One region of the Massilia sp. MP_M2 genome, then DNA from elsewhere that is predicted to be linked to it. Evidence: predicted binding sites of a transcription regulator. Region 1 holds the regulator's gene; the other holds the start of a gene.
What was found. Region 1 encodes FNR, which switches genes on or off when oxygen is low (the NO sensors DNR and NnrR bind a similar motif). Its sites were predicted from a motif close to TTGATNNNNATCAA; they were not measured.
Positions count from the first base shown of each region.

Region 2: a site for FNR is predicted at 1,618-1,631, ahead of RCH14_RS08895 (OmpW family outer membrane protein). Genes of this name have one in related genera too.

Region 1 covers NZ_JBCHJF010000007.1:180,001-183,407, reverse strand. The annotation lists gene RCH14_RS16180 (PBP1A family penicillin-binding protein) at 1-797, opposite strand, end outside; gene fnr (fumarate/nitrate reduction transcriptional regulator Fnr) at 959-1,720, opposite strand; gene RCH14_RS16170 (hypothetical protein) at 1,764-1,958, opposite strand; gene RCH14_RS16165 (SPFH domain-containing protein) at 1,971-2,864, opposite strand; gene RCH14_RS16160 (hypothetical protein) at 2,966-3,238, opposite strand; gene RCH14_RS16155 (AMP-binding protein) at 3,398-3,407, shown strand, end outside.
Region 2 covers NZ_JBCHJF010000003.1:258,572-261,978, reverse strand. The annotation lists gene RCH14_RS08910 (F0F1 ATP synthase subunit epsilon) at 1-203, shown strand, start outside; gene RCH14_RS08905 (CoA-binding protein) at 506-934, shown strand; gene RCH14_RS08900 (glutathione peroxidase) at 1,002-1,595, shown strand; gene RCH14_RS08895 (OmpW family outer membrane protein) at 1,710-2,312, shown strand; gene pabB (aminodeoxychorismate synthase component I) at 2,300-3,407, opposite strand, start outside.

The DNA.
Region 1 (3,407 bases):
GCGACCCAGGCGGCGCGCCCGCCGTAGCCGGCGCCGTCACGCTTGAGCGTCAATGGTTCGGCCAGCGCGCGCCGGTACTGTGGCTCGGTGATCGCTTTCAGCTCGAACATGCGGCGCAGGACCGTGTGCTGGCGCTTCTTTGCCGCCGCCGGGTTCGTGACCGGATTGCTGCTCGACGGATTCTGCGGCAGGCCGGCGAGCATCGCTGTTTGCGCCAGCGTCAGTTCGTTCAGCGATTTGCCGAAGTAGGTGCGCGCCGCGCTGGAAAAGCCGTAGGAACGCTGGCCCAGATAGATCTGGTTCAGGTAGACCTCGAGAATCTGGTCCTTGGTCAGCGCCTTTTCGATCTTGTAGGCCAGCGCGATTTCAGTGAGCTTGCGCGGCAGGGTCTTGTCGCGCGACAGAAAGAAGTTGCGCGCCACCTGCATCGTGATGGTCGACGCGCCCTGGCTGCCGAAGTCGGTGATATTGGCCTTGGCCGCGCCCAGGGCGCGGATCCAGTCGATGCCACCATGCTCGTAGAAGCGCGTGTCTTCGATGGCCAGCACGGCGGTCTTCATCAGCGCGGGCACCTTCGCGATCTGCACAAAGTCGCGCCGCTCGGCGCCGAATTCGCCGATCAGCACCTGGTCGGCGCTGTAGACGCGCAGCGGAATCTTCGGGCGGTAGTCGGTGACGGCGCTGATGTCCGGCACGTCCGGCAGGATCGATGCCGCCACCGGAAGCGGGGCAGCGAAAAACAGCGCAAACAACGGCGCAGACAACAGGGAGGGCAGAAACGGGCGGGCAGGGATCATGGCAACTGGTCAGGTAGGTAGTCAGGGCATCGTCGACGAATTGTCACGACGATTCGATGCCGATCTTACGTCCGCCTGGCTGCGCCTGCTGGCTTTGAAACCGGGTACTGCTGCTTGCGCCACCAGGGTGCGCCGGGCGCTACCTGCTGCGATCGCCCGCATTACGCCATCGGACTGCACACATCCGTCCCCGCCGCCAGCGCCTTGAGCTTGGCCGGATCGAGCAGCGTCAGCTCGCGCTTGTCGACCCCGAGCCAACCCTGTTTCTTGAAGCGCGACAGCAGCCGGCTGATGCTCTCGATGGTCAGGCCCAGGTAGTTGCCGATGTCTTCGCGCGACATGCGCAGCTGGAACTGGGTGCTTGAATAACCGCGCGCCGCGTAGCGCGCCGACAGGTTGACGAGGAAGACGGCGAAGCGCTGCTCGGCGCGCATATTGCCGAGCAAGAGCATGACGTTCTGCTCGCGCGTGATTTCCTGGCTCATGATGCGGTGAAAATGGCGCAGCAGCGCCGGCACTTCGCCGAACAGTTCTTCGAGCCGCACGAACGGGATCTCGCACACTTCACTGTCTTCGAGCGCGACGGCGTCGCAATGGTGGGTGCCGCTGATCGCGTCCATGCCCAGCAATTCGCCGGCCATCTGGAAGCCGGTGATCTGGGCTTCGCCGGCGGCGTTGACCTGGAAGGTCTTGAAGTGGCCGAAGCGCACCGCATACAGATTGCGAAACGGCTCGCCCACCCCGTACAGGCGCTCGTCGCGCGCCAGCCGCCGGCGCCGGCCGATGATCTGGTCGAGGCGGACGATATCGGCGTCTTCCAGGCCCATCGGAAGACACAGCTGGTGCATGCTGCACGCGGCGCAGGACTTGAGCGCCTGGATGTTGACGAGCGGTGCAGACGGGGCGGGTGGGGCGGGGATCATCGGATAGGCCGGCAGAGGTTCAACCCCGATTATAGTCCTGCTGTCAGCTTTCCCCGTCAGTATCGCTGTGGCTTTTTGGCGCGGCCGGTTTCATGCCGCGCCGGGCCAGGCCTTCGCGCAGCAGGAATTCGATCTCCGCGTTCACGCTGCGCAGGTCGCGCGCGGCCAGACGCTGCAGTTCATCCCACAGCGCCGGGTCGATCCGTAGCGCGAACGCTTTTTTTCCTGGACTTGCCATACTGGTCGGCCGCTAGTTGTACAGCGTGCCCGTGTTGATGATCGGTTGCGTTTCCTTGTCGGAGCACAGTACCACGAGCAGATTGCTGACCATCGCCGCCTTGCGCTCGTCGTCCAGCTCGACGATGCCGCGCTCCGACAAGCCTTTGAGGGCCGCTTCGACCATGCTCACGGCGCCATGCACGATCTTGCTGCGGGCGCTGATGATGGCTTCGGCCTGCTGGCGCCGCAGCATGACCTGGGCGATCTCGGCGGCGTAGGCCAGGTGGGTCAGCTTGGCGTCGAGCACCTCGACGCCGGCCGCTTCAAAGCGCGCCTGCAGCTCGGTCTTGAGGGCGTCGGCAACGACGTCCATGCCGGCGCGCAGCGTGGTTTCGCCTTGCGGCAGATCCTCGCCTTCGTCGTAGGCGTATTGCGAGGCCAGGTGTCGCAGCGCCGCTTCGGCCTGGATCGACACGTAGCGCTCGAAATCGTCGACTTCGAACACGGCCTGCGCAGTGTCGCGCACGCGCCAGACGACGGCCGCGCTGATTTCCACCGGGTTGCCGCGCTTGTCGTTGACCTTCAGCGTGGGGGCAGTGAAGTTGCGGGCGCGCAGCGACAGGCGCCGTTTGACGTACAACGGGAAGGCCCAGCGCAGACCTTCGCTGCGGTCGGTGCCGATGTACTTGCCGAACAGGGTCAGGATCGCGCTCTCGTTCGGCTGCAGCATGAACAGGCCGGTCAGGCACAGCAGACCGGCCAGTCCCAGCGCGACTGCGCCCAGCAGAAACAAGCCGTCGGGCGTCTCGACCCCGGTCTTGAACAGGTACGCCGCACCCAGCAGGAAAACGATGCCGGCGCAAGCGGCCAGGTAGCCATTCGCGGACGAAAACGCCTTTTCACGGCGGGTGTGCGATGCGTTCATGCTTGGACCTCTTCTGGGTGGCTGTGACATCAAAGTGATATCACTTTAGGATTGCCAGAAAGTATTGTCAAGCGATTTGGTGAACGCCCCGATACGGCGGATCAGGCTTGGTCGGCCAGGCCCTTTTGCAGCAGCTGGGCCACCAGCGCATTGAGCTCGCTGTCGCGCTCTTTGCTCAGCGTTTGCAGCTGCGCCACCAGATCGCTGTTGAGTTTGACGGCGAACGGCACCAGTCCCAGCGCGCGGTCACGTTCGCGCTGTTCGCGGCGATCCGGCGCCGCATCCTTGGCGGGCGCGCCGATGACAGCGCCCCGGGCAGCCATCTGGCCTTGAATTTTTTTGGCGTCGCCTTTTGCCATGTCAGTCTTTTTCATCACGTGCCTTTAGTTTGTTGGAGCCGAATTCTACTCTCGAAACGGGCCGCCATCGCGAATTGGCAAGCGGCGCGCATTTGGTGGCATGATGGGCGTCGCAGCACGACAGCAGGCGCGCCGCCGCGCAGCCTGCCCCTGCAACCTGAACAGGAGACCACCATGACGCCCA
Region 2 (3,407 bases), on a different contig from region 1:
CGAACGGCGTGACCGTGCTGGCCGACACCGCGATCCGCGGCGCCGACCTGGACGAAGCGAAGGCAACGTCCGCGAAGAAGCAGGCTGAAGACCTGATGCTGAATCAGGAGTCGAAGATCGACTACGCAAAAGCCCAGGCCGAAATGGCCGCAGCGATTGCGCAGTTGGCGGCAATTCAGCGTCTGCGTTCGAAAGGCCGTTGAGCTTGGTACAAGCTCGGCAACAAAAAAGGCAGCCTGCGGGCTGCCTTTTTTTTCGTCTGCGTCCTGCGTCACCGCTCCACCCATTCAATGTTGTGACTGGCGTAGCGTGGGCGGGTTTCCCGCCCACGCGTTCAACCGACCTTGGTATGCCAAGGAGCGGCATTGGTTTGAACGCGTGGACGGCGTAGCCGTCCACCCTACGTCGGTGTACGTGACAGCCGCGAGCCGTTATGGCCACGGTGCCAGGGTAGATAAGGCAAACCTGCTAAGCTGATCGCCATCCCAACGACCGGCCTGCCACCATGCGCACCATCGCCCAGATCCTCGAAAAAAGCACCACCATCGCCATCGTCGGCCTGTCGAACAGGCCGGACCGGGCCAGCCACGAAGTGGGCGCCTACCTGCAGGGGCACGGCTACCGCATCCTGCCAGTAAACCCGAGCTATGCCGGCGCGACGATCCTCGGCGAGCCTGTCTTCGCCACGCTGCAGGATGCTGCCGCGTCGCTCGCAGATAGCGGCCAGCGCATCGACATCGTCGATTGCTTTCGCAAGTCGGAAGACATCGGCCCGATCGCGCGCGATGCGATCGCGGTGGGGGCAGGGTGCCTGTGGATGCAGCTCGAGATCGAGAACCAGGTTGCCGCCGATCTGGCGCGCGCCGCCGGCCTGGATGTGGTGATGAACCACTGCCTCAAGATCGAGCATCGCAGCCTGCAGCCAAGCGTCTGAAAAGCGGCGCGCAGTGCTGCTGCCCGCGCTACAATCGCTGCTACCTCCACCTCGTCAATACCACGCCATGATCAAGACCATTGCCCTGCTGCTCGCCGCCACCGCCGCCGTCAGCGTCATCCCGCCCGCGAGTGCGCAGGCCGCGCCTGCTGCCTCAGCGCCGGCATTGAGCAAGAACCCGGCCGCCTGCCCGGCAGTGCTCAAGCACAGCTTCAAGCGCCTGCAGGATGAAGCGCCGCAAGACCTCTGCCAGTACAGCGGCAAGGTGGTGCTGGTGGTGAACACGGCCAGCTACTGCGGCTTTACCAAGCAGTACGAAGGCCTGGAAAAGATCTACGCCAAGTATGGCAGCCGTGGCCTGGTGATCCTGGGCTTCCCGTCGAACGACTTCGGCCAGCAGGAACCGGGCAACGCGAAAGAGATCGCGGACCTCTGCTACAACACCTACGGCGTGAAGTTCCCGATGTTCGCCAAGACCTCGGTCAAGGGACCGGATGCCAACCCGCTGCACGCGCAGCTGATCAAGGCAACCGGCAAGGAACCGAAGTGGAACTTCACCAAGTACCTGATCGGGCGCGACGGTAAAGTGCTCGAGTATTTCCCGAGCAAGGTCACGCCGGAAGACCCGCAACTGGTCGGTATGATCGAGAAAGCGCTTTAACCTTACTGGTAACATGGTCATTTTGATGTGGATCAACGTTTTTTGGGGTCCACATCAATAAGCTTACTTTCGTGGCAGTAATTTAAAAACGAAAGGTAAGAACAAATGACAACGATGTTGAAATCGGTCGTAGTAGCCGTGATTGCCGTGGCGTCCGCGCAGGCGCTGGCCCAGGAATCGCCATGGCTGGTGCGTGCACGCGCCGTCCAGATGGAGCCAGACAACAAATCGAGCCCGGTTGGCGGTGTGGGCGCAGCGGACACGATCAAGGTCAGCAACAAGACCATCCCCGAGCTGGACATCAGCTACTTCTTCACGCCAAACTTCGCGGCGGAACTGATCCTGACCTATCCGCAGAGGCACAATGTGATGCTGGCCGGCACCCGGATCGGCAGCTTCAAGCACCTGCCGCCCACGCTCAGCGCGCAATATCATTTTGCACCTGGCGCCACGTTCAATCCGTACCTGGGCGTGGGCGTGAACTACACGCGCATCTCGAGCGTCAAGCTGCTCAATGGCGCGGCTGACCTGGAAAACGACAGCGTCGGCCTGTCGCTGCAGGCTGGCGTCGATTTTCGCCTGGACCAGCATTGGTCGATCAACGCCGACATCAAGCGCATCAACATCCGCAGCGAAGTGATCGTCGGCGGCGCCAATATCAGCCACCTGAAAGTCGATCCGATGCTGTTTGGCCTGGGCGTCGGTTACCGCTTCTGAACAAGCACCGCGCGCAGCGGCCCGCGCAGCGCGTTGCAGACGACGATGTCGTCGGCCGCTTCGAGCATCGCGCGCGTGACCACGCCTTCGCGCGCATGCCATGCGGGCGCTGCCAGCAGCACGCCCCGCATCACACCCGGCAGCACGCCACAGCTTAAGGGCGGCGTGATCCATGCGTCACCCACGCGCACGAACACATTGCTGCGCCCACCTTCCGTCAATTCACCGCGCTCGTTGAAGAACAGCGCATCGAACGCGCCGCGCGCTTCGGCCGCCTGCCAGGCCGCGTCGTAGCGGCTGCGCCGGCTCGTCTTGTGACGCAGGAAGACGTCGCTGCTGGCCGTCGGGTCGTCGGCCAGCACCACCATGACCGGCTCTTGCAGCGGCGCCAGCACGCCGGACGTGATCGTCAGCGCGCCGGCCGCATCGACGGCCAGCCGCATGCGGTAGACATCGTCGGTCGGCAGCGCTGCGCAGGCGGTGTCCAGGGCAGAATGCGCGGCACCCCGGTCGAACGGGACACCGAAATAGCGGCACGAAGCGCACAAGCGCTCGAGGTGCTGTTCGACGTGCCGGCAACCATGGTCGCGCGAGGCGCGCAGCGTTTCAAACAGCGTGACGTCGTTGGCCAGCCCGGTCAGGAAGCCTGCTTTCAACTGGCACTCCGCGAATTCGTCATGCGCTTCGCTGTCGTGGACGATCCCGGCGCCCACGCCCAGTTCGCCGCGTCGTACGCCGTTTTCTGGCGCTGCCAGCGCCAGCGTGCGGATCGGCACCGACAGGCAAAAGTCGCCGAACGTGCGGCCTGTTGGCGCCGGATCGAACCAGCCGATCGCGCCGGTGTAGACGCCGCGCGCATCGGGTTCGAGCTCGTGGATGATCTCCATCGCGCGGCGCTTGGGCGCGCCCGTGATCGAGCCGCACGGATACAGCGCGTCAAACACATCCACCAGCGCCGCATCGGCCTTCAGGCGCGCCTGCACCGTGGACGTCATCTGCAGCACGGCGCCATAACGCTGCACGTCGAACAGCACGGGGGTCTGCACGCTACCGGTGACGGCCACGCGGCCCAGGTCATTGCGTAGCAGGTCGACG